3 regions of the Streptomyces sp. NPDC090119 genome follow, and region 3 is predicted to be linked to each of the others. Evidence: riboswitches for the same ligand, from Rfam matches in the RefSeq annotation. Region 3 holds a riboswitch; each other region holds the start of a gene.

Region 1 (10,454 bases), on a different contig from region 3:
GCCGGACGGGGAGTCGGTGCGGGCGGTGTGCGCGCGGGTGGGGCGCTGGCTCGCGTCGCTGCCCGAGGGCCGTACGGTCGCCGTGGTGGAGCCCGACGTGGTGCGGGCGGCCGTGGTGCACGCGCTGGGGCTGCCCGCCGAGGCGTTCTGGCGGCTGGACGTGGCGCCACTGACCGCGACGGAGCTGTCCGGGCGGGCCGGGCGCTGGAACCTGCGGCTGGGACGCCCGCTCGCGGCCGACTGAAGAGGGCCCCCGGAAGTTTCCGGGGGCCCTTCGGCTCAGTGGGAGGCGGCGACCGCCCGGCCCGTGTCGCGGGCCGCTGCGGGCCGCGGATTCAGCAGCCGCTCGGCCAACTCACCGAAGAGAAGGCCGAATCCGGCCCACAGCACCGTCTGAATGGCCAGCGCGGAGAGGCGGAACCGCCACAGCAGGGTGGCCGGGAAGTCGTGCGGCACCTCGTTGATGACCGGCAGGAAGGTGTACGCCAGCCCGATGGCCACGGCGAAGACGGCCACGGCGGCGAAGGTCGCGTACCAGTTGCCCAGGCGCGGGGCGAGCCGCTTGCCGAGCAGGGTCGCGCCGACCGCCAGCAGCACGCTGAGCAGCATCATCAGGAAGTACAGCGTGGTGCGCTTGCCGATGGTGTCCGGGTCGCCGACCGAGGGCGGGTTCGCCGGGTACTTCAGGAACGGCACGACGTACACGGCGAGCAGCGCGGTGCCGGACAGCAGCAGCGCGGTCGCGCGGGGGCCGAAGCGGCCGACGCGGCCGAGCGCGAAGCAGAAGGCGAGCGCGGCGATGCCGCCGAAGGCGACCCCGTAGACGAGGACGCCGGTGGCCAGTCCGGCGGTGGACTGGAGCGAGCGGGAGACGACTTCGACCTCGTGCTCGTGGGAGTGGTGGCCCTCGAAGCTGATGGCGCTGTCCACGCTGGGCTCGCCGAGGAAGTACGCGGCGATCAGGGCGAGCACTCCGGCGCCGAGGCCGGCGAGCATGCCCCGCACGAGGAGGTTTCTCACGGTTGCGGAGTTCATGGTGTGTGCGGCGTCCCTCGCGTCAGTGGCAGGGGAAACCGAGCAGGTGGCGGGCGTCGTGCACCCACTCGTGGACGTCCGTGCCGTTGAACACGGAGGTGGCGCCCTGCTCGGCGCCGACGAAGTACAGCAGGACCAGCATGAGGACGCCGAAGAAGACCGCCCAGGGCGCTATCTCCTTCAGCGGCAGGGTGGCGGGAGCGGCCGGGTTTCCGGCGGTCGGCTGAGCGACGGTCTGCGCCATGGCAGTACCTCCTCTGGGAGTTCGCGTCCCATCTCGGTGGTGCACAGGACGACGGCCACGGGTCTGACTCGCGCGCCCCCTTGCGGGACCGCGCACACAGTGGCGCGACCGTGCCGGTTTCCCACCGGCTTCCGTTTCGCCGTCGTCGATATCGCCCCGACGGTACCGCGTGCGCTCTGCCTGGCCAAGACCACGCACCCTCGGGTGATCTTCCTCTCCCGAAGGTGCGTCGCCGGGGGTGCGGGTCAGAAGTCGTCGGCGCCGTTGCGCAGTTCGGTCGTCCAGTAGCCGGTGAGCGTCTTGGCGGGGTCGACGGCGAGGCCGCCGCCTGCCGACGAGTTCACCGCGATGACGGTGGAGTCGCCCTGCAGCACCAGCTGGAACGCGTTCACCACCTCGTTGTCCTCGTCCACTCCGCCGTCGGAGAGCTTGACCAGGACGAACGCCGGGTCACCGGGGTTCAGCACCGTCGGCACGGCGGGCTTGCTCTTGGCCACGGACGGCACGTCCTGCTTGTGGCTCTCCAGGAACTGGATGTGCGGGAAGCTCGCCATCTCGCACCGGTGGCCGGAGGTGTTCCGCGCGGTGAGGATGATGTGGGTGTAGGGCGGCCCGTCCTGGCGCTCGGAGCTGACCTTGACGTCCTGGGCGCGGCAGAGGGGGGTGGCGGCGGTGCCCTTCTTGGCCGCGGAGGAACCGGTGCCCGTCTTGTGCGCGGTCCCGACGGCGGTGCTGGTGCCCTTGGTGGCGGTACCGGTGTCGGTGCTCGTACCGGCCGCGGGCGCGGAAGCGGTGGCGGAGGCAGCGGCGGAGGCCGTGTCCTGGGCGACCGGCGCGCCCTCGGCCTTGGTGCCCTCGCCGCTCTGGCAGGCGGTCAGGGACAGGGCGAGCGCGGCGGAGGCGGCGACGGAGAAGAGGGCCGTGCGGCGCGATGCGTTCATGATGATTTCCCCCGGGAGGTGAAACGTCGACAACGGCCCTTTCCGGCCGCCGGTCAGCCTCTGACCTGCTGACATCCCCACTCTCACCGCCGCCGCTCACGTCCCACTGACGTCCGGCTGACGCCCCTCTGACGGCGGCTCCCGCTACGAGTCCTCCCCCGCGAGCCTGCGTACCGCCGCCTCGTGCCGCTTCCGGTGGTCCGCGCGGCCGCTGACCCGTAGCAGGACCTCCAGGGCACGGACCGCTCCCTCGTCGTATCCCGTGGACTCCGCCTCGTCGGCGGCGCGTTCCAGGAGGCGGAGGGCTTCGGGTTCGTCGCCGAGGGCGAGGTGGGCCTCGCCGCAGACGGTGTGGAGGAGGGAGGTGCGGGCCGCTTCCTCGTGTTCGGGGCCGAGGTCCAGGGCCGTGCGGGCGACGCGGAGGGCCTGTTCCGGGGCGCCGGAGGTGAGGTGGGTGCGGGAGAGGTGGAGGAGGGCGAGCATCTCCGTGTGCGGGTTGCCCTCCTCGCGGGCCAGGGTGGCGGCTCGGGCGCAGTGGGTGCGGGCGGCGTCGAGGTCGCCCTCCGCGGACTGGACGACGGCCAGGTTGATCAGGGCGGTGGCCTCGCCGAGGCGGTCGCCGGTGCGGCGGGCCAGGGCGGGTGAGGGTTCCAGGAGGGTGCGGGCGTCCGCGAGGCGGCCCTCCTCGCTCAGCACCCAGCCGAGCAGGGTGCGGACGCGGGACTCGGCGTAGGGGTCGGCCACGGTCTGGGCGCACTCCAGGGCCGTGGACAGCAGCGGCACCCAGTTGTCCCGCGAGCGCCACACCACCTGCGGCCACTGGAGGAGGATGATCCGCCAGGCCCGGTCGTCCAGCCCGGCGGCCCGCGCGGCGGTCACCGCGCGGGCCAGGTCCTCCCGTTCGGCGGCCAGCCAGCCCATCGCCTCCGCCCGGTCGGTGAAGCCCCGTACGGCGGACGGGCGTCGGAAGTCGGCGGGCAGCGAGAAGCAGGGCTCGCCGCCCGGCTGGGCCGTCTCGGCGGCGGCCAACGCGGTGGCGATGTAGTGGTCCAGGACGCCGGTGAGCGCCTGGAGGCCGCTCGCGGGGTCGAGGTCGCGGGCGTAGAGGCGTACGAGGTCGTGCAGTTCCCAGCGGCCGGGCGCGGTCTCGGTGACGAGGTGGGCGGCGCCGAGCCGTTCCAGGGCGCGGGCGGCGGCCGGCGGGTCGGTGCCGGAGAGGGCGGCGGCGGTGTAGGGGTCGAAGTGGGTGCCGGGGTGGTGGCCGAGCCTGCCGAAGTGCTGCACGGCCTCGCCGGGGAGGTGCTGCAGGGTCAGGCGGAGTGCGGCCGGGACACCGGTGTCGTCGACCGCGAGGTGGGCCAACCGGCCGCGCTCGTCGGCGAGTTCGTCCGCGAGGTGGGCCAGGGTCCACTGGGGGCGGCCCGCGAGCCGGGCGGCGGTCACCCGGAGGGCGAGCGGGAGTCCGCCGCAGAGTTCGGCGAGCCTGCGCGCGGCCACCGGTTCACCGAGGACGCGTTCCTCGCCGAGGACGCCCGCGAGGAGTGCGGTGCCGTCCCGCGCGTCGAGCGTGCCGAGCGGGACGGGACGGGCCGCGTCGGAGGCGATGAGCCCTTCCAGCCGGTGGCGGCTGGTGACGACGGTGACGCAGTCGGCGCCGCCGGGCAGCAGGGCGCGGACGGTGGCGGAGTCGCGCGCGTTGTCGAGCACGACCAGCAGGCGCAGCCGGTCGGTGAGGGTGCGGAACAGTGCGGCGGCGGCCGCGGCCGACTCCGGTATCCGGCGCGGCGGCACGCCGAGGGCGAGCAGGAACTCGCGGAGCACCTCGGTGACGGACGGCTCGCCGGTGTCGCTGAAGCCGTGCAGGTCGGCGAAGAGCCGTCCGTCGGGGAAGGTGTCGGCGTTGCGGTGCGCCCAGCACAGCGCGAGGGCGGTCTTGCCGACCCCGGCGGGCCCGGTGACCAGGCACACGGGCGCCTCCCCGGCGGCGGCCCGGCCGAGCGCGGCGAGTTCCGGGCCGCGCCCGTGGAAGCCGCGGGGCGCGCGGGGCAGCAGGTCGGCGTGCGCCTCGGCGGGCACGAGAGCGGGGCGCGGTGCCACGGGCGGCCGCACCGGTTCGGCCTCGGGCGTCGGACGCGCGGCCAGCAGCTCCGGTACGGGGTCGCCGCGCAGGATCAGCCCGTAGGCGTCGGCGAGTTCGCGGCCGGGGTCGATGCCGAGCTCGTCGGCGAGGAGTCTGCGGGTGCGGTGGAACCAGTCGAGCGCCTCCGACTGGCGGCCCGCCTGGTACAGGGCGGTCATCAGCGCGGCGGACAGCGATTCGCGCAGCGGATGCGCGACGGCCTCGGTGCGCAGCACGGCTGCCGCTCGGTGATGCTCGCCCAACCTGCCGTAGGCGAGCGCCAGTTGCTCCACGGCTGCGAGCCTGGACTCCTCCAGGGAGTGTGCGGCGGCCTGGAGCGGCGGTCCGGCGAAGGCGCCGCCGAGGGCGGGGCCGCGCCACAGCGCGAGGGCGTCGCCGAGCATCAGCACGGTGTCGGCGGGGTCGCGCTGTTCGCGGGCGAGGGTCAGCAGTTCCTCGAACCGCTGGGCGTCGAGCAGGGTTTCCGGCAGCCGCAGGGCGTACGCGTCCCCGGCGGTGAGGAGTTCGACGCCGTACGCCTCCGCGTCGCCCTCGGCGAGCAGGGCGCGCAGCCGGGACACATGGCCCTGGATGACGCTCCGCGCCTGGCTCGGGGGTTCGTCGTCCCACAGGCAGGCGGTCAACCGGTGCATCGGCACGGGGGTGTTGGCCGACAGCAGCAGCGCCGCGAGCACGCTGCGGCGCTTGGCGGGGCCGAGCGGCAGTGGTCCCCGGCGGGTGTCGACGGAGACGGTGCCGAGCAGCCGGAACTCCACGGGTCGGTCCTTCCGAGGGCGGCCATGGGCGGCCGGTACGGGAAAAACAGCAGCATATCGGGGGGTTGTCCGGCGCTCGGCGGGGGTTTCGCGCCATGGCCGCGCCGCGCCTTGCGTACCCTGCTGACCGTGCCCTCCTCCCGCCGTCGCCGTGTCGCCGTTCTCGTCCTGGAGGGCGCCAAGCCGCTCGACGTGGGGATTCCGGCGCAGGTGTTCACGACCCGCGCGAGCATGCCGTACGAGGTGCGGGTGTGCGGGGCCGCGCCGGGGCTGGTGGCGGGCGGGGACGGGCTGTCGTACCACGTGGCGCACGGGCTGGAGGCGCTGGAGTGGGCGGACGTGGTGTTCGTGCCGGGCTACCGGTTCCCGGACCGGGAGGACCCGCCGGAGCCGGTGGTGGCGGCGCTGGTCGCGGCGCACGGGCGGGGTGCGCGGCTGGCGGCGATCTCCACGGGGGCGTTCGCGCTGGCGGCCACCGGTCTGCTGGACGGCCGACGCGCCACCACGCACTGGCATTACGCACGCGCGCTGGCGGCCCGGTATCCGCTGGTCCGGGTGGACGAGAACGTGCTGTTCGTGGACGAGGGCAGCGTGCTGACGTCGGCCGGGGCGGCCTCCGGCATCGACCTGTGCCTGCACATGCTGCGCGGCGAGCTGGGGGTGGCCGCCTCCAACCACGCGGCCCGGCGCCTGGTCGCGGCGCCCTATCGCAGCGGGGGTCAGGCGCAGTACGTGCCGCGCAGTGTGCCGGAGCCGCTGGGCGAGCGGTTCGCCGCGACCCGGGAGTGGGCGCTGCACCGGCTCGGCGATCCGCTGAGCCTGCAGTCGCTGGCCCGGCACGCGGCGGTGTCGCCGCGGACGTTCTCCCGGCGGTTCGTGGAGGACACCGGGTACACGCCGATGCAGTGGGTGACGCGGGCCCGGGTCGACCTGGCGCGGGAGTTGCTGGAGCGCTCGGAGCGGAGCGTGGAACAGATCGCCGACGAGGTCGGGCTCGGCACCGGCACCAACCTCCGGCTGCACTTCCAACGGGTCCTGGGCACGACACCGAGCGACTACCGGCGTACGTTCGCCCGGGGCGAGTGACGCTGGCGCGATCCTTCTGAACCGTGGCGCTCCTGCCACTACCCCGCCAGTCTCCCGCCCGCGAACCTGATGGCGAACGGAAGGGACACCATTCATGACGCGCATCGCCATCAACGGATTCGGCCGCATCGGACGCAACGTGCTGCGGGCTCTGCTCGAACGCGACAGTGACCTCGAGGTCGTCGCGGTGAACGACCTCACCGAACCCGCGGGCCTGGCCCGGCTGCTGGCCTTCGACTCGACGGCCGGACGGCTCGGCCGCCCGGTGGAGGTGGACGGCGACACCCTCGTGGTCGACGGCCGCCGCATCAAGGTCCTCGCCGAGCGCGAGCCCGCCCAGCTGCCCTGGGCGGACCTGGACGTCGACATCGTGCTGGAGGCTACCGGCCGCTTCACCTCGGCCAAGGCCGCCCGCGCCCATCTCGACGCGGGCGCGAAGCGGGTGCTGGTGAGCGCCCCCTCGGACGGCGCCGATGTGACGCTGGCGTACGGGGTGAACAGCGACACCTACGACCCGGCGCTGCACACCATCGTGTCGAACGCCTCCTGCACGACCAACGCGCTGGCCCCGCTGGCCGCCGTGCTGGACGAACTCGCGGGCATCGAGCACGGGTTCATGACGACCGTGCACGCCTATACCCAGGAGCAGAACCTCCAGGACGGCCCGCACCGCGACCCGCGCCGGGCCCGCGCGGCCGGTGTGAACATCGTGCCGACGACCACGGGCGCGGCCAAGGCCATCGGCCAGGTGCTGCCGAACCTCGACGGCAAGCTGTCGGGCGACTCGATCCGGGTGCCGGTGCCGGTCGGCTCGATCGTCGAGCTGAACACCACGGTCGCCCGCGACGTGACCCGCGAGGAGGTGCTCGCCGCCTACCGCACGGCCGCCGAGGGCCCGCTCGCCGGTGTCCTGGAGTACTCCGAGGACCCCCTGGTCTCCTCCGACATCGTCGGCAACCCGCACTCCTCCATCTTCGACTCCGCCCTCACCCGCGTCGACGGCCGCCACGTCAAGGTGGTCGCCTGGTACGACAACGAGTGGGGCTTCTCGAACCGGGTGATCGACACGCTGGAGCTGCTCGCGCGCTGACCACCCGATACTCGCTGGTGGAGGTGGACGGGGACGTGTGAGGGTTCGGACCATGGGCAACTCCCGGGCTTATCCGGTGTTCCGGACCACCGACAAGTCGGCGGCGTACGCACAGGCCGCGCGCCTGTGCGCGCTGCTGGCGCGACGTGACGACGAGGTCTGGCTCTCCGCCGACCTGCGGACGGTCGCGGATGTCCGGAGGATGGCCGCGGGCCTGCCCGACGCGGAGATCCACGTGCCTGTGCGTACCCACGACTCCGGCGGGCCCGACCTCGATCTGCGGACGGCTGCCGACGCCGAGGTCCAGCCGCACCTGCCGGTGGACTTCTCGTACGACTGCCCGGCGGGGCGCGTCGAAGACCGCTTCGTGGCGGCCCTCGGCGAGGGGACGGCCGCGATGATCTGGTGGGGCCGGTGGCCCGAGGACCTGGAGGCGGACCGGCCGCAGGGGTCGGTCAACCACGACGGCGTCCAAGTGGTGTTCCACGGCGACGCGGCGCAGTGGAACAGGTGGACCGAGCACCACACCGTCTTCGTCCATGTGGACAAGTGGGGCGACCTGCCCAGAGCCCGGAACCTCGCCGCCCGCACAGGCGGCGAGGTCCTGGGCGAGGCTCAGCTCGGCTGGTGAGAGGCGGCGCCCAGGTACCGCAGCGCCGAAGCCGCCGCGCCCGCCCCGCACATGCCATGGGCGCCCGGGCCCGGTGGGGTGGCTGCCGAGCAGAGGAAGACGCCCGGCAGCCCGGTGGTGTACGGGTCGAGGGTGGGGCGGGGGCCCAGGATGAGCTGGGGGGCGGTCTTGGCGCCGGTGAGGATGTCGCCGCCCGCGAAGTTGGCGTCGGCGGCGGCGAAACCGGCCGGGGTGGTGGCGCGTACGCCCACGATGCGGTCGCGGGCGCCGGGGGCGAACCGTTCGATCTGCCGCAGGATCGCCTCCGTGGCGTCCCCGGTGTAGCCGTTCGGGACGTGGGCGTAGGCCCAGACGGGGTGCACGTCGCCCACCGAGCGGCCGGGGTCGGCCAGGTACTGCTGGCCGACCAGGACGAACGGCCGCTCGGGCATGCGTCCGGCCGTCACGTCCCGCTCGGCCCGCGCGATCTCGTCGATCGTGCCGCCGAGGTGCACGGTCCCGGCGCGCCGGGCCTTCTGGTGAGTCCAGGGGATACCGCCCTCGACCGCCAGGTCGATCTTGAAGGCGCCGGGGCCCCGGCGGAACCGCCGGTAGGCGGACCGGGTCCGGGCGGGCAGCCGATCCCCGTAGATGCTCGCGGCCTGGCCGGGGTCGAGGTCCAGCAGGGTGACGTCGGCGGATGGGATCTGGCGGTGGTCGGTGATGCGTACCCCGGTGTGGACCGTGCCGCCGTGACCGAGCAGCGCCTTCTCCAGCGCGCGGGCGATGGACTGCGAGCCGCCTTCCGCCACCGCCCATCCGGCGGCGTGCCCGGAGACCAGGATGCCGAGGCCGATGGCCGAGGTGAGCGGGCGGGTCAGCGGGCGGAAGGCGTGGGCGGCGATCCCGGCCCACAGACCCCGCGTCGACGGCTCACGGAAGAGCCGGGCGAGGGCGGTGGCGGGCAGCGTGGTCGGCAGGCCGAACCGGGCGAGCAGCAGCGGGTGCGAGGGGATGCGCAGCAGCGGGCCCATGACCTCTCCGGCGAGCGCCTCCCAGTGCCGTACGGAGGGTTCGATCAGCGCCCGGTAGCGGTCGCCGTCGGCGCCGAGGAGACGGGCGGTGTCCGCGACGGAGCGCATCAGTACGCCCGCGGTGCCGTCGTCGAGGGGGTGGACGCAGTCGATGTCGGCCAGGAGCCAGCGCAGGCCGTGCCGGGCCAGGTCCAGTTCGCGCAGGGCCGGTGAGGTGACGGCCATGGGGTGGATGGCGGAGCAGTGGTCGTGCAGCAGTCCGGGCAGCAGGGCCTCGTAGCTGCGGGTACCGCCACCGACCTCGTCGGCGGCCTCCAGGAGGGTGACGTCGAGGCCCGCCTTGGCCAGGAGGGCGGCGGCGGCGAGCCCGTTGGGTCCGCCGCCGACGACCACGGCCGAGGTCATGAGGTGCTGTCCAGCGGGCGCGGCTCGGACAGCGGGCGCGTCCGGCGTACGTCGTACACCGGGTAGCCGGGGCCGTCGGTGGGCCAGGGCTGACGGGTCAGCATGTCGCGCACCGCGACGTGGCCGCTCTCCAGCAGGCCGAGGGCGGCGTCGTGGATCTCATAGGACTGAGTCTGCCGGTGCAGGGGCTGACCCTCCAAACAGATCACCCGGATCTCGCCGGGCGCGAAGGCGCAGCGGGCCTGTACGGCGCGCAGCAGTTGGTCGTCGTGGAGGTGGCCCTCGCCGAAGTTCCAGCCGAGGGCGAACCCCGCGATCAGCTCGCCCTCCAGCACGGTGACCCCGTCCTGGCCGTCGGTGATCCGTTCCACCAGGCCGTTGAGGGCGCGGCCGTGGGAGTGCATGGCGCGCCAGCCCTCCGCCTTGGCGGCAAGCAGCAGGGCGGTGTCGGCGTCGTAGAGGGTGGCCATCTGGTGCGGGGCGAGCCGGGCGCTCGTGGTCAGGCCCGCTTCCAGCCTCTCGAGCGCGTCCCCGGTGAACAGCCAGGCGCTGGTGGCCCAGTTGCCCGCGTAGTAGCGCATCGCGGGGAGGAAGGAGACGAGGTCGGGGCGGAGGTTGCCGAGCAGCGGGAGCAGCACGAGGCTCGGCAGGATCACCACGAGCAGCCAGGGCGAGTGGAGGTCCCACACGGTGAGGTCGCCGTGGGCGCCGAAGAGGAAGAACAGCGAGAAGACGAAGAACAGGTTCCACTCCAGCGGCACCCCCATGGGCAGGGTCGACAGGATGTGCAGGTGGAAGACGACCATGTAGAGCAGGGCCGCCCAGGTCCACGGGCCGCCGTCGCCGAGGAGGACCAGATACAGCGGGACGAGGTACTCGGTGGCGGTGCCGACGTGCGCGAGCAGGAACGACAGGCGGGAGGGGCGCAGGTCGCGCGGGTGGTCGCGGTAGAAGCGGGGCTTGAGCCGGTTGGGGACCAGGGGCGCGTTGCTCATCATGGTGGCGACCACGAACGGGAAGTGGTGGTTGAGCTTGGAGGTGGCCGCTCCCCACCAGATGGCCAGTATGATCAGCTGGAAGCCGACGAGCATGTCGTCGTAGGGGAAGAAGAACA
Region 2 (10,454 bases), on a different contig from region 3:
CAGCACGGCGTACGCCTCACCGGCGACCCCGGTGACCGGCTGCACCACTACGACGAGCCGACCCGTACCCTCCACCTCTCCACCCGGCTCCGCCCCGGCCAGCGCGCGTTCCGCCTCGCCACCCAGCTCGCCCTGCTTGAGCACGGCGACGCCCTCGACCTGCTGGCCGCCGAGGACTTCGCCCCCGGCACCGCCGCCCACGCCCTGGCCCGCATCGGCATCGCCCACTACTTCGCCGCCGCGCTGGTCCTGCCGTACCGCGCCTTCCACACCGCGGCCGAGGAGGCGCGCTACGACATCGAGCGCCTCACCGACCGCTACGGCCTCGGCTACGAGACCGTCTGCCACCGCCTCAGCACCCTCCAGCGCCCCCGGCTGCGCGGGGTGCCGTTCTCCTTCGTCCGGGTCGACCGTGCGGGCAACATGTCCAAGCGGCAGTCCGCCACCGGGTTCCACTTCTCCCGCGCGGGCGGCACCTGCCCGCTGTGGAACGTGTACGAGGCGTTCGCCGCGCCCGGCCGCATCCATGTTCAGATCGCCGAAATGCCCGACGGGCAGCGTTACTTGTGGACCGCCCGCGCACTCACCCGGCACCGGGGCGGCTGGGGCGAACCCGGCAAGACCTTCGCCATCGGGCTGGGCTGCGAGATCCGGCACGCCCACCGGCTCGTCTACTCCGACGGGCTGGACCTCGCCAGCGGCTCCGCCGCCACCCCCATCGGCATGGGCTGCCGGGTCTGTGAACGCCTCGACTGCCCCCAGCGGGCCGCCCCACCGCTCGGGCGCGAGCTGCTGATCGACCAGAACGCGAGCACGTTCGTCCCGTACCCCGTGGCCGAGGACACGGGCTGAGGACGTGGGGCCCGCCGGATTCGGCGAGCCCCACGGTCGGGCTCAGGCCCCCCAGCGCAGGGCGATCGTGTCGCCCACCGCGATGCTCTTGCCACGGGTGGCCGAGGCGAACGACGAACCGTCGACGCTCACCTTCCACGTGTTGGAGCCACTGTTCGCCTTGCCGTTGAGCGAGGTGATCTGCCCCGTGCCGGACGACGGCGTCACACCGCCGGCACAGCCGGAGGGGGTCGCCGCACCGGCCGCCGCGTCGAGGACCGCGCCGAGGGTGGTCGTGGTGCCGGTCGGGGTGAGGGCGACCGAGCAGACCTTCAGGTTTCCGGCACCGTCGTCCACGGTGACGGCGAACGAGGTGGCCGTCCCCGCGGTCAGCGACCCCTGCGCGACCCACTGCGAAGCGCCCGAGGTGACCGGCACCGGGGGAGTGGCGGTGAAGCCGCCTCCGGCGACCGCGCGCAGGCCGTCGATGGACGCGTACGCCTGTGGTGACGTGTCGCTGGGCAGGTACTTGAAGCCGCCGCCGGGGTTGAACTGCTGGCTGATCAGGAAGTCCACCGGTGTCTTGCCCTTGGAGGTGAGGAAGTCGCCGGTCTGGGGGTTGATGCCGCAGGCGTTGAGGCCGGAGACGGCCCAGCCGTTGGAGTCGGTGTTGACGCCGAACATGGCGTTGAACGCACCGGTGTTGGCGACCAGCTTCCCCTTGAGGAACGCCTTGGCCTGCGCGATGTCCGTGTCCGTGTTCGGCACGCCGGAGACGCACAGCGCGGCCATCGCGGCGCCGGTCATGTCGATGTCGCTCGTGGCGCCCAGCTGGGAGGGGTCGCCCTCGGCCTTGCCGTAGTTCCAGCCGCCGTCGTCGTGCTGGTTGGCGCGTATCCGGGTGATCAGGGAGTCGCGCAGCGCCTGGGGGACGCGGGGCTGGGCGGACGTGGTCCTCGCGCCGCCCAGGGCGAGGGCGGCGAAGACGGTCCCGTTGAAGTTGGCGGACGGGCCGAAGTAGCCGGGCTCGGCGGTCTGCCAGTACCGGTAGACGTCGGCGATCAGATTGCGGGAGGCGGAGACACGGGCGGGGTCGATCCCGGCCGCGTAGGCGTTGAGGGTGGCGCGCTCGTAGTCGGTGACCACGGGGGAGGCGGACGGCCAGGTGCTGGTGGCCAGCAGGTTTCTGTAGACCGTTCTCGCGTTCTTGGTCGTGTCGCCGCCGGGAGTGACGTCCACCGCGGCGGTCCCGGCCGCGGCGAAGGCGCTGAACGCCCACTCGTTGGACAGGCCCGAGCCCGCGTACGAACCGTCCGCGGCTTGCAGCGACTTGAGGTAGGCGACGCCGTTGGTCTTCGAGGTCGCGATCTGGGCCGGGGTGGCGGTGGCCGCCGCGGGCAGCGCGGTCAGCGCGAAGGCGCCGCATGCGGCGGCCGCGGTGAACGCGGCGCGACGGACGGACAGGGGACGGGGCATGGCGTGCTCCAGGAATAGGGGGACGCCGACCGGCCCGAGCGGGTCCCTGACGGGTGCACGCGGCGGGACATGGCCGCCGTCCGGGACGCGTGGACCGACTTCCAACCAACCTGTGCCGTCTGGGCATTCGGGCTCGGGGACGGTCGATCCGCCCCCACACCGCTGCGCGTCAGCCCCGGACTCCCACCGGGTTCCCCCACTCGGCAGGGCGGGACAGTACCCGACGCGTGCCCGATCCCGCCACAGTGCCACCGCCTTGACGGGTTCTGTGAACTCGTGCTCCAATCCGCCTGCTACGCAACGCAGTTCCAGGGGAAGCCGGTCGAATTCCGGCGCTGACCCGCAACCGTGGGCCCGATCCGTCGGGCGAGCCGGAATGCCTGGAGCGTGATCCACAGCAACAGACGCCGTCGCGGACTACGGCGTGGTGCGACCCGCCCAGCCGCCCGGCTCACCGCCCCGGCCAGGGGCGTGCGCCACGTGTTCGTTCCCCCGCCTCGGCCACACACCGAGGGGGCCGTGGTGAGGACCATGGGGAGCACGCACGCACTGGCACGAAGATGGCCGAGAGCTATGACGGCCGCGCTGTCCGCGATGCTCGTCACCGCCGCCACCTGCCTCGCCTTCCTGTCCACCGCTCCGCCCGCCGCGGCGGCACCGGTCGGCGACTGCACCGGCACCAAGGGCGCCGTGGTCGCGGTCGACTTCAAGCCCTTCGGCGGCAAGGTCGAGCGAGGCTGCGACACCACCCCCACCACCGGCTACGCACTCCTCCACGACGGGGGTTTCACCACCACCGGCACCCAGCACGACGGCCCCGCCTTCATCTGCCGCATCGGCTTCGGCACCTTCGGCTCGGGCACCCAGTACCCGACCCCGGACCGGGAACCCTGCGTGCTCACCCCGCAGGCCACCGCCTACTGGTCCTACTGGACCGCCTCTCCCGGCCAGGACGACTGGACGTACAGCCAGTACGGTGCGATGGACCGCAAGCTCAAGGACGGTGACGTCGACGCCTGGGTGTACGGCGGCACCGACATCGGCGGCACCACCGGCAGGCCCGCCTTCACCCCCGACGACGTACGCGCCGGTGGCACGACCATCCCCGAGCCCGGCGAGCCCACCGGGGCTCCCGGCACCGTCGGTGTGGCCGCCGCCGCCACCTGGCTCAAGGGGCGGCTGACCGACGGCGAACGCGTCGTCGACGACGGCGCGGAGAGCCCGAACTACCTGCTGACCGTGGAGACCGGCTACGCGCTGGCCGCCGCCGACGGCAGGGGCGCCACCCTGGACAAGGTCACGTCCTTCCTGGCACGACACGTCGCGGACTACGTGACCCCCGGCGGCACGGGCCGGACGCCCGAGACGGCGGCCGCCGCCCGGCTGGCCCTGCTCGCGGAGTCCACCGAGGGCGACCCCCGCGACTTCGGCGGCCGCGACCTGCTCGCCGACCTCACCGCGCACGTGTGCACCGCCGCCGCACCCGCCGACGGATGCACCGCGCGAGGCGACTTCCGCGGCATCGGCTACGCCGACGAACAGGCCCGCGCGGTCCTCGCGCTGCTCCGGGCGGGTCACGAACCCCCCGCCGAGACGGTGGACCGGCTCACTCAGGTCCAGTGCAAGGACGGTGGCGTCACCAGCATCCTGATCCGGCCGGGCGAGAACTGCGACGGCGACGCCGCCACCACCGGCCTGGTCGCCCTCGCCCTCGAGAAGGCGGGCGGCCACACCGCCGCCGTCACTAAGGCCCGCGACTACCTGATGAGGAACCAGCGGGACGACGGCGCCTTCCCCGGCTCCACCGGCTCGGACACCGGCGACGTGATCGCCACCTCGTACGCCGCCCAAGCACTGCGCGCCCTCGGCCGGATCAACCGGGCCAACGCCGCCGAGGGCTGGCTCTCCCGCACGCAGCTCGCGGACGGCGGCTTCGGCTTCGACCAGGACGCCACCGACTCCACCCTCTACGCCACCCCGGTGGCCGTCCTCGCGGGCGCCCGCACCGACCTGACGGCACTCACCACCAAGAAGGCCGAACCCACCACCCCTCCGCCGACCACGACCGAGCCGACTCCCAACCCGACACCGGGCAAGGGCCCCGACCTCAAGCGGGGCGTCGCCTACCTCACCGGCGCGGGGCAGCTCACACAGGGCCGGTACTACCCGACCGGCACCGGCTCCGGCCGCGCCGACTTCGGCCTCACCATCGACGGCGCCTACGCGCTCGCCGCCACCGGACTGGACAACGCCGGGCTGCGAGGCATCGTCGACTTCCTCGACCACGGCGGCAAGGACGGCGAGGGCCGCACCGTCAGCGACTGGACGGGCATCGGCACCCAGTACGCGGGCGGCGGTTCGATCGGCAAGACCGCGCTGCTCGCCGAGGCCGTGGGCCGCGACCCGCGCGACTTCGCCGGGCACGACCTGATCGCCGCCCTCGACAAGGCCGTGTGCGCGGCGCCCAGCACGGCGCCGGACCGCTCCTGCGCCGCCGAGGGCGCCTACACCTACGCGCCCTCGGTCTTCTCCCAGTCCCTTGCCGTCATGGCGCAACTGCGCGCCGGGGAGGCGGAGGCCGCCCGGTCCCCGATCGCCTACGTGGAGAGCCTGCAGCGGGACGACGGCGCGTGGCCGAGCCTGATCCCGCCGACCGGGGACGCGGACGTCGACTCCACCGCCATCGCCGCGATGGCCCTGGACCTCGCGGGCGGCGACCGGGCCGGCCAGGCCGTCGACAAGGCGCTGGGATGGCTCGCCTCGAAGCAGTTGGCCGACGGCGGCTTCCCCGGCGCGGCCGGTGACTCGGTGAACTCGGCCGCGCTCGCCGTACAGGGCCTGTCCCTGGACAAGGCGGAGTACGGGGACGAGATCTCCCGGGCGCTGAAGTTCCTCGCCTCGCAGCAGAACCCCGACGGCGGCTTCAACGTCGCCAAGGAGGGCCAGCGCGGCTCCGACCTGCGAGCCTCCACCCAGGCCGTCGGCGGCGCCACCGGCGTCTCCTTCGGCACGCTGAAGCGCAGCCTTGACGGCACGTCGGCGCAGCCCACCCCGACGGCTAGCGGCGGCGGTGCGCCGCAGATCGTCACACCCGGAGACACGCCGGGCGGCGGTCCGGACGCGCCGACCACCGTGGACGCGAACGGCGATGCGGGGGACGGCGTCCTCGCCTCGACCGGCGTACAGGCGGGCGCGCTCGCCGGGATCGCCGCGCTGCTGTGTGCCGTCGGCTGGCGCACCGTCGTCCTCGCACGGCGACGTACCGACGCACTGGAGAAGCGATGATCACCGGACGGTTCCCGCGCGCGCTGGCCCGGCTGGTGGCCGCGCTCGGCCTGACCGCCGCCGGGCTCGGCGCGACCGTCGCCCCGGCGGCGGCCGACCCGCAGGCGATGGGCCGCTGCACCACCACCTCCGGGGTGGTCCTCGCCGTGGACTTCAGCCACTGGGGCGGCCCCGTCTACCGGTCGTGCGGCACCACGCCGACCACCGGGTACGAGCTGCTCAACCAGGGCGGCTGGCGCACCACCGGCACCGGTCACGACGGCCCGGCGTTCATCTGCCGCATCGGTTACAGCGGATACCAGGGCGGCAGGCAGTACCCGACCGCCGCCCAGGACGACTGCGTGCTCACCCCGCCCGCCTCCGCCTACTGGTCGTACTGGCACGCCGACCCCGGCGCCACGACCTGGACGTACAGCCAGCTCGGCGCCATGCTCTACAAGCCCAGGCCCGGCAGCGTCGACCTGTGGATCTTCGGTGGCACCGACATCGAGGGCACCCAGGGCCGCCCCAAGGTCACCCCGGACCAACTGCGCGCGCACAACACCAGGCCGAGCGGCACCGGCCGTCCCGCCTCCACCGCCAAGGCCCCACAGCCGCCCCCGGGCGTGGACACCGGCCCGGCACCGGAACGGCAGCCCACCGAGGAGCCGAAGAAGCCCGCGCCCGCGACCACGAAGCCGAAGCCGAAGCCGAAGCCGGAGCCCACCGAGAAGCCGGACCCGAGCCCCTCACCGTCCGTCTCCGCGTCGCCCAGCCCGACCGAGGCGGCGAGCGGCACCCCTTCGCCGACGAGCAGTCGTACCACCCAGGTGCTCGACGCCGAGCCCGCCGCCGACGCGCCGCACGACACCGGCTCCGTGCTGCCCGTGGTCGCGGGCGCGGCCCTCGTCCTGATGATCGTGGGCGCCGGAGTGTACTCCGCACGCCGCAGACCGCACGAGTGACGCCCGTGGCCCAGACCTCCCTCGACACGACGGCCGCCCGGACCGGTCCGAGGACCGACCAGGGCGGCCGTCGCCTGCCCCGCACCCTGCATCCGCTCGCCTGGTGGATCTGGGCCCTCGCCCTGGCCACCGCCGTCAGCCGCACCGCCAACCCGCTGCTGCTGTTCCTCGTCCTGGCCGTCCTCGGCCATGTCGTGACGGCCCGCCGCACCACCGCACCCTGGGCCCGCGGCTTCAAGTACTACCTGTACCTGGCGCTGACGGTCGTGGCCGTCCGGGTCGTGTTCCGCGCCGTCTTCGCCACCGGCATCACCCCGCACGACCACTTCCTGTTCGCCCTGCCCCACCTCCCCACCCCCGACTGGTACGCGGGCATCCGGATCGGTGGCCCCGTCTCGCTGGAGGCCGTACTCTCCTCCGCGACGGACGGGCTCCGCCTGGCCTGCATGATGTGCTGCATCGGCGCGGCCAACACCCTCGCCAACCCCAAGCGGGCGCTGCGCGTGCTGCCCGGCGCCCTGTACGAACTCGGCGTCGCCGTCACCGTCGCCATCAGCGTGGCGCCGCAACTGGTGCAGAGCGTCCAACGCGTCTCCCGCGCACGGAAGCTGCGCGCCGGACACACCCGAGGACTGCGGGCGCTGCGCGGCATCGTCGTACCCGTCCTCGAAGACGCCCTGGAGCGCTCGCTGCGGCTGGCGGCCGCCATGGACTCACGCGGCTACGGGCGCGCGGGCACCGCCACCCGCCGGTCCCGGCGGATCACCGGCGCCCTCATGCTGCTGGGCATGTGCGGACTGTGCGCGGGGGCCTACGGGCTCCTCGACGCCACCGCGCCCGCCTTCCTGGGCCTGCCCGCCATGGTGGTGGGCGCGGCGCTGTGCGTCGCCGGGCTACGGATCGGCGGCCGCCGCGTCACCCGCACCACCTACCGCCCCGACCCCTGGCTGCTGCCCGAGTGGACGGTGGCGGGCAGCGGACTGCTCTCCGCGGTCCTGCTGTTCACCCACCCCGGCTACGACGCGGCCCAGCTCAACCCGACCTTCTACCCGCTGACGTGGCCCGAACTGCCACTGGTCCCGACCGCGGCCATCCTGCTCGCCGGGACGGCGGCCTTCCTGGCCCCGCCACCCCACGCCCCGCGTACCGAACCGAAAGCCGCCGCCGCGTGATCACCTTCGAACACGTCACCGTCGCCTACGACGAAGCCCCCGCACCGGCCCTGCGCGATGTCGATCTGACCATCGAAGAGGGCGAGTTGTGCCTGGTCGTCGGCCACACCGGCGTCGGCAAGTCCACTCTCCTCGGCGCCGTGAACGGTCTCGTCCCGCACTTCACCGGCGGCACCCTGTACGGCCGGGTCACGGTCGACGGACGCGACACCGCACACCATCCGCCGCGTGAACTCGCCGACGTCGTGGGCGTGGTGGGCCAGGACCCGCTGGACGGCTTCGTCACCGACACGGTGGAGGAGGAACTCGCCTACGCCATGGAACAGTTGGCGATCCAGCCCGGCACCATGCGCAAGCGGGTCGAGGAGACCCTCGACCTGCTGGGCCTCGCCGACCTGCGCCACCGCGCCCTGCACGAACTCTCCGGCGGACAGCAGCAGCGCGTCGCCATCGGCTCCGTCCTCACCGCCCACCCCCGCGTCCTGGTGCTGGACGAACCGACCTCCGCGCTCGACCCGACCGCCGCCGAGGAAGTCCTCGCCGCCGTCACCCGGCTCGTGCACGACCTCGGCGTCACCGTCCTCATGGCCGAGCACCGGCTCGAACGCGTCGTCCAGTACGCCGACCGGATCATCCACCTCCCCGGCGACGGCCACGCCCACATCGGTGCGCCCGAGGCGATGCTGCGCACCTCGTCCATCGCACCGCCGATCGTCGAACTCGGCCGTGCGGCCGGGTGGGAGCCCCTGCCGTTGTCCATCCGCGATGCCCGCAGGAGGGCCGCCCCGCTGCGGGCACGCCTCACCGCACCGGCACCCGTGCGTGCCGCGCCCGACGGTGACCGGCCCGCGCTGCTCACCGCCCGCAAGGTGACCGTCGCGTACCAGGGCGTGCCCGCCGTGCGCGAGGTGGACCTCGTGCTGCGCGCGGGGGAGGTGACCGCCCTGATGGGACGCAACGGCTCGGGCAAGTCGTCCCTGCTGTGGGCCCTACAGGGCACCGGTCCGCGCCGCGCCGGAACGGTCGCCGTCACCCGGGGCCCGGGCACGGCGGACCCCCACGAACTGCGCGCCGCCGACGCCCGGCAGCTCGTCGGGCTCGTCCCGCAGACCCCCGCGGATCTGCTGTACCTGGAGAGCGTGGGCGACGAACTCGGCCAGGCGGAGACCGAGTCCGCGACCGGGGTGAGCGCACGGGCCCTCCTCGACCGGCTCGCGCCGGGCATCGACGACGCCACCCACCCACGGGACCTCTCGGAGGGGCAGAAGCTCGCCCTGGTGCTCGCCATCCAGCTCACCGCCGCGCCGAAGGTGCTGCTCCTCGACGAGCCGACCCGCGGCCTCGACTACCGGGCGAAGAGCGAACTCATCGATGTGGTGGACGACTTGGCCGCACAAGGGCATTCCGTCGTCGTCTCCACCCACGACGTGGAGTTCGCCGCCCGCGCCGCCGACCGGGTGGTGGTGATGGCCGAGGGAGACATCGTCGCGGACGGGCCCACCGCCGAGGTCATCGTGGCCTCGCCCGTCTTCGCACCGCAGACCGCGAAGATCCTGGCACCCCTGCCGTTCCTCACCGTCGGCCAGGTCACCGCCGCGCTCGCCGAGACCGAGACCGAGCCCGAGGGGGCGCGGCCATGAACGCCGCCATCCGGCTCACGCCCCGCGTCGGCGTCGTCATCGCCATGGCCGCGTTCCTGGGCGTCGTCGCCTTCTTCTGGCCCTTCGTCGTGGCCCCCGGCACGTTCGGCTCCAACTTCGCACCGCCGCTGATCTTCGGTGTGCTGCTCGTCCTCGTCCTGTGCGTCGTGCTGTCCGAGATCGCCGAAGGGGGCATCGACTCCAAGGCGCTGGCCATGCTGGGCGTCCTGTCCGCCGTCAACGCGGCCCTACGTCCGCTCGGCGCCGGTACCGCCGGTATCGAGACGGTCTTCTTCGTCCTCGTCCTCGCCGGACGCGTCTACGGACCCGGCTTCGGGTTCACCCTGGGCTGCACCTCCCTGTTCGCGTCGGCCCTCATCACCGGCGGCGTCGGCCCCTGGATGCCGTACCAGATGTTCGGCTGCGCGTTCGTCGGCATGCTCGCGGGGTTCCTGCCCAGGGCCACCGGACGCCGGGAGGTCCTCCTCCTCGCCTGCTACGGATCGGTCTCCGGCTACCTCTTCGGCTTCCTGCTCAATCTGTCCTTCTGGCCGTTCTCCCTCGACCCGAACAGCTCCATCGCCTACCTGCCCGGCCTGCCCTTCACCGAGCAGTGGCACCGCTACGTCGCCTTCGACCTGGCCACCTCGCTCGGCTGGGACACCGGCCGCGCCGTCACCAACTTCGTGTGCGTCCTCCTCGCGGGCCCCGCCGTACTCACCACGTTCCGGCGCGCGGCACGCAGGGCCCGCTTCCGGGCACCGGTCACCTTCGTGCCGCCCTCGTCGTGAGGGCGGCACGCGTCACAGGGGCTGGACGGTCAGGTGCCGGGCGGGGTGGCGGGGGCCGAGGAAGACGATGAGCCCGCCGCCGTCGGGGGTGGGGTGGGTGGCCTGGTGCCAGCCCAGGTGGCGGTAGAACGACAGGGCGCGCGCCGACCGTTGCGAGGTGAGCAGCCACGCCCGGCCCTCCGGGCAGTCCCGCGTGACGGCGTCGAGGAGGCGGGCGCCGAGACCGGTGCCCTGGGCCGCCGGACGCAGGGCCAGTTCGTCGATCTCCAGTGCGCCGCACAGCCACGCACGGGTGCGCTCGGAGCCCAGCGCGGC
Region 3 (10,454 bases):
GCCGCGCGCGTGCCCAAGTACTACCGTCTGAAGAAGCACCTCCAGGAGATGACGGAGACGCTTCCGCCGGGCACGCCCGTCCCGCCCGAGCGGACACTGGCCGCCGAGTTCGACACCTCCCGCACCACCGTCCGCCAGGCGCTCCAGGAGCTGGTGGTCGAGGGGCGGCTCGAACGCATCCAGGGCAAGGGCACCTTCGTCGCCAAGCCCAAGGTCGCCCAGGCGCTGCAACTCACCTCCTACACCGAGGACATGCGCGCCCAGGGTCTCGAACCCACCTCGCAGCTGCTGGACATCGGCTACATCACGGCCGACGACCGGCTCGCCGGGCTGCTGGACATAAGCGCCGGGGGCCGGGTGCTGCGCATCGAGCGGCTGCGCATGGCCAACGGCGAGCCGATGGCCATAGAGACCACCCACCTCTCCGCCAAGCGCTTTCCCGCGCTGCGCCGTTCGCTGGTGAAGTACACCTCGCTCTACACCGCGCTCGCCGAGGTCTACGACGTCCACCTCGCCGAGGCCGAGGAGACCATCGAGACCTCGCTCGCCACCCCGCGCGAGGCGAGCCTGCTCGGCACCGACGTGGGTCTGCCGATGCTGCTGCTGTCCCGGCATTCCGTGGACCGCGAGGGCCAGCCGGTGGAGTGGGTGCGCTCGGTCTACCGGGGCGACCGCTACAAGTTCGTGGCGCGGCTCAGGCGTCCGCAGGACTGACGGGTTCCGCTCACACCGCCCCCACCAGCTCACATCGTCGTATCGATACCCGGACGAGGGGTTCCGCTCCGCCGTGCCGTCACCTAGATTGCGTGCGCATTACGCAGTGATCAACGAGGGGACGGAGCCGCAGCATGCCCGAAGATTCCGAAGTGAGGCCACCGGTGGTGACACCGGTCCGTGTGGTCATCGGCCTGTGCCTCGTGGCGCCGTTCGTGGCGATGCTGTGGGTCGGTTCGTTCTCCAAGGTGGACCCGACGCTCATCGGCATCCCGTTCTTCTACTGGTACCAGATGCTGTGGGTTCTGGTCTCCACCTCGCTCACCGTGACCGCCTACCAGCTCTGGCAGCGTGACCAGCGCTCCCGCAAGGCCAAGTTCGGGGGTGCGTCGAAGTGAAGGACGGCGTCAACGGCGTGGCGCTCGGCGTCTTCGTCTTCTTCTTCCTGGCCGTCACGGTCCTCGGCTTCCTGGCCTCACGCTGGCGCAAGGCCGAGAACGAGCACTCGCTGGACGAATGGGGCCTGGGCGGCCGCTCGTTCGGCACCTGGATCACCTGGTTCCTGCTCGGCGGCGACCTGTACACGGCGTACACCTTCGTCGCGGTGCCCGCGGCGATCTACGCGGCCGGAGCGGCCGGGTTCTTCGCGGTGCCGTACACGATCCTGGTGTACCCGCTGATCTTCACGTTCCTGCCCCGGCTGTGGTCGGTCTCGCACCGGCACGGCTATGTCACCACCTCCGACTTCGTGCGCGGCCGGTTCGGTTCCAAGGGGCTGTCGCTGGCGGTGGCGGTCACCGGCATCCTGGCGACCATGCCGTACATCGCGCTCCAGCTCGTCGGCATCCAGGCGGTGCTGGACGTGATGGGCGTGGGCGGCGGTGAGGACACCAACTGGTTCGTGAAGGACCTGCCGCTGCTGATCGCCTTCGGTGTGCTGGCGGCCTACACCTACTCCTCGGGTCTGCGCGCCCCGGCGATGATCGCGTTCGTGAAGGACACGCTGATCTACATCGTCATCGCGGTGGCGATCATCTACATCCCGATCAAGCTGGGCGGCTTCGACGAGATCTTCGCCAAGGCGGGCGAGAAGTATGCGGCGGCCGGTGCGGGCGGCATCGTCCCGGCCCCGGCGGGCCAGTGGACCTACGCCACGCTGGCGTTGGGCTCGGCGCTCGCGCTGTTCATGTACCCGCACTCGATCACCGCGACGCTCTCCTCCAAGAGCCGCGACGTGATCCGGCGCAACACCACGATCCTGCCGCTGTACTCCCTGATGCTGGGCCTGCTGGCCCTGCTGGGTTTCATGGCGATCGCGGCCGGGGTGAAGGTCACCAACGGCCAGCTCGCGATCCCGCAGCTGTTCGAGAACATGTTCCCGGACTGGTTCGCGGGCGTGGCCTTCGCGGCGATCGGCATCGGCGCCCTGGTCCCGGCGGCGATCATGTCGATCGCGGCCGCGAACCTGTTCACCCGCAACATCTACAAGGACTTCATCAAGCCCGACGCGACGCCCGAGCAGGAGACCAAGGTCTCCAAGCTGGTCTCGCTGCTGGTGAAGGTGGGCGCCCTGGTCTTCGTCCTCACCATGGACAAGACGGTGGCGATCAACTTCCAGCTGCTGGGCGGCATCTGGATTCTGCAGACCTTCCCGGCCCTGGTCGGCGGCCTGTTCACCCGCTGGTTCCACCGCTGGGCGCTGCTCGCGGGCTGGGCGGTCGGCATGCTCTACGGCACGCTCGCCGCCTACGGCGTCGCCTCGCCGACCCAGAAGCACTTCGGCGGCTCGGCCAAGGAGGTCCCCGGCATCGGTGAGATCGGCTACATCGGCCTCACCGCGTTCGTGCTGAACGTGGTGGTCACCGTGGTCCTGACGTTCGTCCTGAAGGCCGTGAAGGCCCCCGACGGCATCGACGAGACCAAGCCCGAGGACTACACGGCCGACGCGGGCGACCCCGGCGTCGAGGTCGAGCTGCCCCCGGCGACGGCGGGCAGCACCCACTGACCCACCGACACCCCACCTGGCACGGGCCGCCGTGATGCGAGAGCATCGGCGGCCCGTCGTCGTACACACTCACGGCCATGGACTTCCTCATCAGACCCGCCGCACCCGCCGAATACACCGCCCTGGGCGAGATCACCGCCCGGGCGTACCTCGAGGACGGGCTGCTGGACTTCGGCGCGGACGACGCGTACCTCGGCGAGCTGCGGGACGTGCCCCGGCGGGCGGCCGCCGCGGAGATCCTGGTGGCTGTGCGCGGGGGCGTCCTGCTCGGCGGGGTCACCTTCGTCCCGGCGGGCGGACCCATGGCCGACATCGCGGGTCCGGGCGAGGCCGAGATCCGGATGCTGGCGGTCGCGCACGCCGGCCGGGGCCAGGGGGCCGGGGAGGCGCTCGTACGGGCCTGCGTGGCCCGGGCACGGGCCGTCGAGGGCTGCCGGAGCCTCGTGCTGTCCACCCAGCCGACGATGCACGCGGCCCACCGGATCTACGAACGCCTCGGTTTCCGGCGCACCCCGCACCGCGACTGGAACCCCCTCCCGGGCGTGCTGGACCTCGCCCTGCTCACTTACGAGTTGACCCTCTGAAGCCGCCGGGACACACAACAGACACAACATCTGGGGGTGACACGACAGCCCAGCACTAGATGTATGCTCGTGCTCGCTGTCGTCGCAGGGGAATCCGGTGCGAATCCGGAACTGTCCCGCAACGGTGTACTTGCGTGCTTCGTGCACGCCAGCGTCAGTCCGAGGACCTGTCGACAGCGGCGCGCCCGGCCGTCCGGCCCGGGTGCTCAAAGACGTCCGGGCCTCGTGGAGTGGGCCGGTGGACGCGACGCCGTGCGCGCTCGTGCCTCCTCACACCCTCCGCCAGGTCCCCGTGCCCAGCGAGGGAGAGCCCCACGTGACCATCGCGCCTGCCGACCCGGCTTCAGCCACCCCGGCGACCGAGGCCCCTGTGGAGAACGACGGCCCCGGGGTCGCGCTGCTGCGGACCCTGACCGAGCTGACCGCCGACCTCCCCGACGCGGACCCCGGCCGGGTCGCGGCCGCCGCGCTGCGCGGCCGGTCGGCGCGTGCCGACGAGGCGGAACTGCGCGAGCTGGCCACCGAGTCCGCCGCCGGTCTGATCTCGGAGGACCCCGCCTACTCCCGGCTGGCCGCCCGGCTGCTCACCCTCTCCATCCGCGCCGAGGCCGCCTCGCAGGGCGTGACGTGCTTCACCGAGTCGGTGACCGTGGGCCACCGCGAGGGCCTGGTCGCCGACCGCACCGCCGACTTCGTGGCGCTGCACGCCGCCCGGCTGGACGCCCTGATCGACACCGGCGCCGACGACCGGTTCGGCTACTTCGGCCTGCGCACCCTGCACAGCCGCTACCTGCTGCGCCACCCCATCACCCGCAAGGTGATCGAGACCCCCCAGCACTTCATGCTGCGCGTGGCGAGCGGTCTCGCGGAGAACGACAGCGCCCCGGCCGTGGACGAGGTCGCCGCGCTGTACGGCCTGATGAGCCGCCTGGACTACCTGCCGTCCTCCCCCACCCTGTTCAACTCCGGTACGCGCCACCCCCAGATGTCGTCCTGCTACCTGCTGGACTCCCCGCTGGACGAGCTGGACTCGATCTACGACCGCTACCACCAGGTCGCCCGTCTCTCCAAGCACGCCGGTGGCATCGGCCTGTCCTACTCCCGCATCCGCAGCCGGGGTTCGCTGATCCGCGGCACCAACGGGCACTCCAACGGCATCGTGCCGTTCCTGAAGACGCTGGACGCCTCGGTGGCCGCGGTGAACCAGGGCGGACGGCGCAAGGGCGCGGCCGCGGTGTACCTGGAGACCTGGCACTCCGACATCGAGGAGTTCCTGGAGCTGCGCGACAACACCGGTGAGGACGCGCGCCGCACGCACAATCTGAACCTCGCGCACTGGATTCCGGACGAGTTCATGCGCCGGGTCAACGCCGACGAGCCCTGGTCGCTGTTCTCCCCGGCGGACGTGCCCGAGCTGGTCGACCTGTGGGGCCCGGAGTTCGACGCGGCCTACCGCAAGGCCGAGCAGGCGGGCCTGGCGAAGAAGTCCATGCCCGCACGTGAGCTGTACGGCCGCATGATGCGCACCCTCGCGCAGACCGGCAACGGCTGGATGACCTTCAAGGACGCCGCCAACCGCACCGCCAACCAGACGGCGCTGCCGGGCAACGTGGTGCACTCCTCCAACCTGTGCACGGAGATCCTCGAGGTCACCGACGACGGGGAGACCGCGGTCTGCAACCTCGGCTCGGTGAACCTGGGCGCCTTCGTGGCCGACGGTGACATCGACTGGGCGCGGCTGGACGAGACCGTCCGCACGGCCGTGACCTTCCTCGACCGGGTCGTGGACATCAACTTCTACCCGACCGAGCAGGCGGGCCGCTCCAACGCCAAGTGGCGCCCGGTGGGCCTCGGCGCGATGGGCCTCCAGGACGTCTTCTTCAAGCTGCGCATCCCCTTCGACTCCCCCGAGGCGAAGGCGCTGTCCACGAAGATCGCCGAGCGCATCATGCTGGCCTCCTACGAGGCGTCCGCCGACCTCGCCGAGCGCAACGGCCCGCTCCCGGCCTGGGAGCAGACCCGTACCGCCCAGGGCGTGCTGCACCCCGACCACTACGGCGTCGAGCTGACCTGGCCCGAGCGCTGGGCCGCGCTGCGCGCCCGGATCTCCCAGGTCGGCATGCGCAACTCGCTGCTGCTGGCCATCGCGCCGACGGCCACCATCGCGTCCATCGCGGGTGTGTACGAGTGCATCGAGCCGCAGGTGTCCAACCTGTTCAAGCGCGAGACGCTGTCGGGCGAGTTCCTCCAGGTCAACGCGTACCTGGTGCAGGAGCTGAAGAACCTCGGCGTGTGGGACGCCCGCACCCGTGAGGAGCTGCGCGAGGCCAACGGCTCGGTGCAGGGCTTCGCGTGGATTCCCGAGGACGTGCGGGCGCTGTACCGCACGGCGTGGGAGATCCCGCAGCGCGGCCTGATCGACATGGCCGCCGCCCGTACCCCGTTCCTCGACCAGGCGCAGTCGCTGAACCTGTTCCTGGAGACGCCGACCATCGGCAAGCTCTCCTCGATGTACTCCTACGCCTGGAAGTCGGGTCTGAAGACCACGTACTACCTGCGTTCGCGCCCGGCGACCCGGATCGCCCGTGCCGCCGGGGGCCGCGCCCAGGAGACCAAGACCATCCCCGTCCAGCAGGCGGCCGACCCCGACGCCGTCGCCTGCTCCCTGGAAAACCCCGAGTCCTGCGAGGCCTGCCAGTAATGACCGAGAAGAATCTGCTCGACCCCGGCTTCGAGCTCACCCTCCGCCCGATGCGCTACCCGGACTTCTACGAGCGCTACCGGGACGCGATCAAGAACACCTGGACCGTCGAGGAGGTCGACCTCCACTCGGACGTCGCCGACCTGGCGAAGCTCTCCCCCGAGGAGCAGCACCTGATCGGCCGCCTGGTGGCGTTCTTCGCCACGGGTGACTCGATCGTGGCGAACAACCTGGTGCTGACGCTGTACAAGCACATCAACTCCCCCGAGGCGCGGCTCTACCTGAGCCGTCAGCTCTTCGAGGAGGCCGTGCACGTCCAGTTCTATCTGACGCTGCTCGACACCTACCTGCCCAACCCCGAGGACCGCGCGGACGCGTTCGCGGCGGTGGAGAACATCCCCTCCATCCGGGAGAAGGCCGAGTTCTGCTTCAAGTGGATCGACTCGGTCGACAAGCTGGACCGGCTGGAGACCAAGGCGGACCGCCGCAAGTTCCTGCTGAACTTGATCTGCTTCGCCGCGTGCATCGAGGGCCTGTTCTTCTACGGCGCCTTCGCGTACGTCTACTGGTTCCGGAGCCGGGGTCTGCTGCACGGCCTGGCCACCGGCACCAACTGGGTGTTCCGCGACGAGACGATGCACATGTCGTTCGCCTTCGACGTGGTCGACACCGTCCGCAAGGAGGAGCCGGAGCTGTTCGACGACCAGCTGGAGCAGCAGGTCAAGGACATGCTCCGGGAGGCCGTCGACTCCGAGCTGCAGTTCGCTCGTGACCTGTGCGGTGACGGCCTGCCCGGCATGAACACCGAGTCGATGCGGCAGTACCTGGAGTGCGTCGCCGACCAGCGCCTGACGCGGCTCGGCTTCGCCCCGGTGTACGGCTCGGAGAACCCGTTCTCCTTCATGGAGCTGCAGGGTGTTCAGGAGCTGACGAACTTCTTCGAGCGCCGCCCGTCGGCGTACCAGGTCGCGGTGGAGGGCACCGTGGACCTGGACGAGGACTTCTGAGTCTTCTGAACCTCCCTTCCGTGGTCCTTCTGGGCCTGCCTGAGCTGTCGGTCGACGCGCCGGTCGCGCACGATGCCGATCACCGAGGGCAGGACCAGGAGGGCCAGGATGCCGAGGGTGGCGACCATTCCGATGAGACCTTGGATCTGGTTTCCGTTCATGTCATCAGCCTCGCGCTGAACGCTGCTGTCCAACACTGGCAGGACTGCCGCAAGCCCTCGAATTCCTGCCAGTGCCGAGGCACACTGGCAGCATGCTGAAGAACGTGGTCGCGGTCCTGCTGGACGGAGTGCACCCCTTCGAGCTGGGGGTGGTGTGCGAGGTGTTCGGCATCGACCGCAGCGAGGACGGACTGCCGGTCTACGACTTCGCGGTGGCCTCCGCCGAGGGTCCCACCCTGGGCACCCACTGCGGCTTCACCGTCTCCACCCCGCACGGTCTGGAGCGGCTGGAGGAGGCCGATCTGATCGCCGTCCCGGCCGGGGAGTCCTACGCCTCCCGCGACTATCCCCCCGCACTGCTGGACGCCCTGCGCCGGGCCGTGGCCCGCGGCGCGCGGGTGCTCAGCGTGTGCACGGGGGTGTTCGTGCTGGCGGAGGCCGGGCTGCTGGACGGACGCCGGGCCGCGGTGCACTGGCACAACGCCGACGAACTGCGCAGGCGCCACCCGCGCGTCACCGTCGAGCCGGACGTCCTCTACATCGACGAGGACCCGGTGATCACCTCCGCCGGCACGGCGGCCGGTATCGACGCCTGTCTGCACCTGGTCCGCAAGGAGCAGGGCACCGAGGTCGCCAACAAGATCGCCCGCCGGATGGTGGTGCCCCCGCACCGGGACGGCGGCCAGGCCCAGTTCATCGAGCGCCCGCTGCCCAAGGGCCCCTGCGACACCGTGGGCGAGGTGCTGGTGTGGATGGCGGAGCACCTCGACGACGAGGTCACCGTCGAGCAGCTCGCCGCCCGCGCCCACATGTCCCCGCGCACCTTCGCCCGCCGCTTCCAGCAGGAGACCGGCACCACCCCGTACCGCTGGGTCCTGCGCCAACGGGTGCTGCTGGCGCAGCGGTTGCTGGAGGGGACGGACGAGACGGTGGACTCGATCGCCTGGCGGGCCGGGTTCGGCAACGCGGCCGCGCTGCGCCACCAGTTCGTGCGGGCGCTGGGCACCACCCCGAACGCCTACCGGCGCGCGTTCCGGGGCCCCGAGGCCGCCTGAACGCACGCCGGTCCGGGCGTATGGCTCCTCACCACTCCACGGGCTCGACCAGCAGCCGGTGCGGGCGCAGGGTGATGCCCACGCGGGTGCTGGCGTCCGAGTCCTCGACCTGACGGAACCGGTACTTCGCCGATATCGCCGCGACGATCAGGCTCAGCTGGGCCATGGAGAAGTGGTCGCTGGGGCACTTGCGGTTGCCGACGCTGAAGGGGCTCATGGCGTACTTCGGCACCTCCTCGGCACGCTCCGGCAGCCACCGGTCGGGGTCGAAGTCGAGGTGGCGGGCGTAGGAACGCACATCGCGCTGAATCGCGTAGGGGCTGTAGATGATGTCCGCCCCGGCCGGAATGCGATAGTCACCCAGTGCCGTGTCGGTGAGCGCGCGACGCGTCAATATCCATACGGCGGGCCGCAGTCGGAGGGCCTCGACGACGACATTGTTGGTATGGCTGAGCTTGCGTACGTGCTCGAATCCGACCGGTGCGCCACCGGTCACCGATTCAACTTCCGCGCGCACCTTCTCGGCGTGCTCCGGATGGTCCGCGAGGATCTCCAGGAGCCACATGATCGTGGAGGCGATTGTCTCGCTTCCGGGGGTGAGTATGGCGACGACCTGGTCGTGGATCTCCTGTTCGCCGATGGGATCGCCATTGTCGTCCTTCGCCTCCAGCAAAGCCGTCAGCAAATCGTCCGGCTTTTGACCGGATGCCCTCCGCTCGGTGACGATCTCGTCCACCAGCAGATGCAGATCGGCCAGTGCCCGGTTGAATGCGCGGTTGGACGGGAACGGCAGCCGGTACAGCGGACCGAGCGGCAGCACCATGCGCCGGTACATGCCCCGGAAGACGGCGCCGAGGTCGTTGCTCAGGCGTTCCGCGCGCTCGTCCATGTACTGGCCGCGCAGCAGGCAGCGGGCCGCGACGCGCACGGCGACCCGGAAGGACTCGGAGGTGGCGTCGATCGGCACGCCGGGCCGCCAGCGCTCGGTGAGGGCGTGCGCCTCCTCCTCCATGATCGGCCCGTAGGCGGGGATCGCGGCGAGCCGGAACGCGGGCTGGATGGTGCGCCGCTGCCGCCGGTGCAGCGGGCCGTTGGCGGTGGCCACGCCCTGCTTGCCGAGCAGCCCCTCCAGGGACTCCCACACCGGTCCGTCGATCTTGTAGTCGGGGCTCAGCGCGAGTGCGCCGGTGAGCGCCGGCGCGGTGACGGCGTACACCGTCTTGGGGCCGAGCTTCAGGCGCACCACCTCGCCGTGGTCGCGCAGTTGGGACATGAACGCGAGCGGGTCGCGGGCCAGTTTCAGGCCGTGCCCGAACACCGGGACGGCGCCCCCGGCGAGGGGCGGGTCCTTCAGTTCGGCCACTTCCCGCGTCTCGGGATCGATGGCGTCGACGGTCATTTCTCACCTGCCGCTTCGTTGTTGACGTACGGGGGTGTGGACCGGTCCTCCCAGCTGTCGACCATGTAGCGGCCGGACTCGTGGTGGAACCAGTAGACGGTGCTGAACCAGTTCCGCATATTGCCGACACAGGTCCGCACGGCGGCGCTCAGTTCCTTTCCGCGCACGGTGCCGTCGTCGAGTTCGCCAGCGAACTCCATTGCCTCGCGCTCGGCTTCGGTGAATTCGGCGATGCAGTTCTCGATGCGCCGCCGCATTTCCTCGACGGCTTCTTCGAGAGTGAGCCCGGAATGGGTGATGAGGCTTATTCCGAGATTGTGCACCTCGTCGCCCGCTATCTCCTTCGGCAGCGAGCACAGGTCGTTGTACCAGGCGGCGAATTCCTGGCTCAGCAGGGCAGCGCGCCGGAATGCCGGGTTCTTCCGCACCGGGTCCGGGAGTTGGCGTCCGGCGCTCGGTTCCAGGAGGTCGGTCCATATCCAGTGCGCGAAGGTGAGCCGCCGCAGCGCGAGGTACTCCTCGACGCCGGGGACGCGGCCCTCGACGCGGTTGTGGAACTCGCGGTCGTACGCCTCGATCACCTCGTGGAAGTGCCGGGCGAACCGCTGGTTCCAGGTGGGCGGCAGGAACGCGTAGAGCCGCAGCACGCTGTCCGCGAAAGCGGCGACCAGCGCGTCCTGGTGGTGCAGATGGTCCCCGGGTGCGTCGAGCGCCGCGTGGAGACGCTGCCGCAGCCGCCGCCAGTCCTCGGGCCTGCCGTGCACGATGTCACGGTCGTGCCGGTCGTCCCAGACGAAGAACCAGGCGCTGTAGTCGGCTATGGCCTGG

The links. A riboswitch is a leader RNA that binds a small molecule or an ion and turns the genes downstream of it on or off. The one in region 3 is predicted to bind cobalamin.
Region 1: it holds a riboswitch for cobalamin, as region 3 does, so the genes downstream of both, ACIPPM_RS29365 (CbtB-domain containing protein) here and ACIPPM_RS14420 (ribonucleoside-diphosphate reductase subunit alpha) in region 3, are expected to answer to the same signal.
Region 2: it holds a riboswitch for cobalamin, as region 3 does, so the genes downstream of both, ACIPPM_RS05710 (prenyltransferase/squalene oxidase repeat-containing protein) here and ACIPPM_RS14420 (ribonucleoside-diphosphate reductase subunit alpha) in region 3, are expected to answer to the same signal.

Annotation. Positions count from the first base shown of each region.
Region 1 covers NZ_JBIVDK010000008.1:48,977-59,430, reverse strand. The annotation lists gene ACIPPM_RS29375 (histidine phosphatase family protein) at 1-244, shown strand, start outside; gene ACIPPM_RS29370 (CbtA family protein) at 280-1,035, opposite strand; gene ACIPPM_RS29365 (CbtB-domain containing protein) at 1,058-1,279, opposite strand; cobalamin riboswitch at 1,315-1,464, opposite strand; gene ACIPPM_RS29360 (DUF4232 domain-containing protein) at 1,525-2,220, opposite strand; gene ACIPPM_RS29355 (BTAD domain-containing putative transcriptional regulator) at 2,365-5,115, opposite strand; gene ACIPPM_RS29350 (GlxA family transcriptional regulator) at 5,245-6,201, shown strand; gene gap (type I glyceraldehyde-3-phosphate dehydrogenase) at 6,296-7,291, shown strand; gene ACIPPM_RS29340 (hypothetical protein) at 7,344-7,922, shown strand; partial or broken gene ACIPPM_RS29335 (phytoene desaturase family protein) at 7,907-9,355, opposite strand; gene ACIPPM_RS29330 (DUF3556 domain-containing protein) at 9,337-10,454, opposite strand, start outside.
Region 2 covers NZ_JBIVDK010000001.1:1,247,419-1,257,872, forward strand. The annotation lists gene ACIPPM_RS05700 (short-chain fatty acyl-CoA regulator family protein) at 1-852, shown strand, start outside; gene ACIPPM_RS05705 (hypothetical protein) at 895-2,307, opposite strand; cobalamin riboswitch at 2,429-2,504, opposite strand; cobalamin riboswitch at 2,575-2,710, shown strand; gene ACIPPM_RS05710 (prenyltransferase/squalene oxidase repeat-containing protein) at 2,881-5,592, shown strand; gene ACIPPM_RS05715 (hypothetical protein) at 5,589-6,536, shown strand; gene ACIPPM_RS05720 (energy-coupling factor transporter transmembrane component T) at 6,533-7,708, shown strand; gene ACIPPM_RS05725 (ABC transporter ATP-binding protein) at 7,705-9,348, shown strand; gene ACIPPM_RS05730 (ECF transporter S component) at 9,345-10,139, shown strand; gene ACIPPM_RS05735 (GNAT family N-acetyltransferase) at 10,152-10,454, opposite strand, start outside.
Region 3 covers NZ_JBIVDK010000003.1:383,018-393,471, forward strand. The annotation lists gene ACIPPM_RS14400 (GntR family transcriptional regulator) at 1-714, shown strand, start outside; gene ACIPPM_RS14405 (DUF3311 domain-containing protein) at 849-1,112, shown strand; gene mctP (monocarboxylate uptake permease MctP) at 1,109-2,719, shown strand; gene ACIPPM_RS14415 (GNAT family N-acetyltransferase) at 2,797-3,303, shown strand; cobalamin riboswitch at 3,344-3,493, shown strand; gene ACIPPM_RS14420 (ribonucleoside-diphosphate reductase subunit alpha) at 3,620-6,004, shown strand; gene ACIPPM_RS14425 (ribonucleotide-diphosphate reductase subunit beta) at 6,004-7,011, shown strand; gene ACIPPM_RS14430 (hypothetical protein) at 7,032-7,271, shown strand; gene ACIPPM_RS14435 (GlxA family transcriptional regulator) at 7,265-8,227, shown strand; gene ACIPPM_RS14440 (cytochrome P450) at 8,256-9,626, opposite strand; gene cyc1 (epi-isozizaene synthase) at 9,623-10,454, opposite strand, start outside.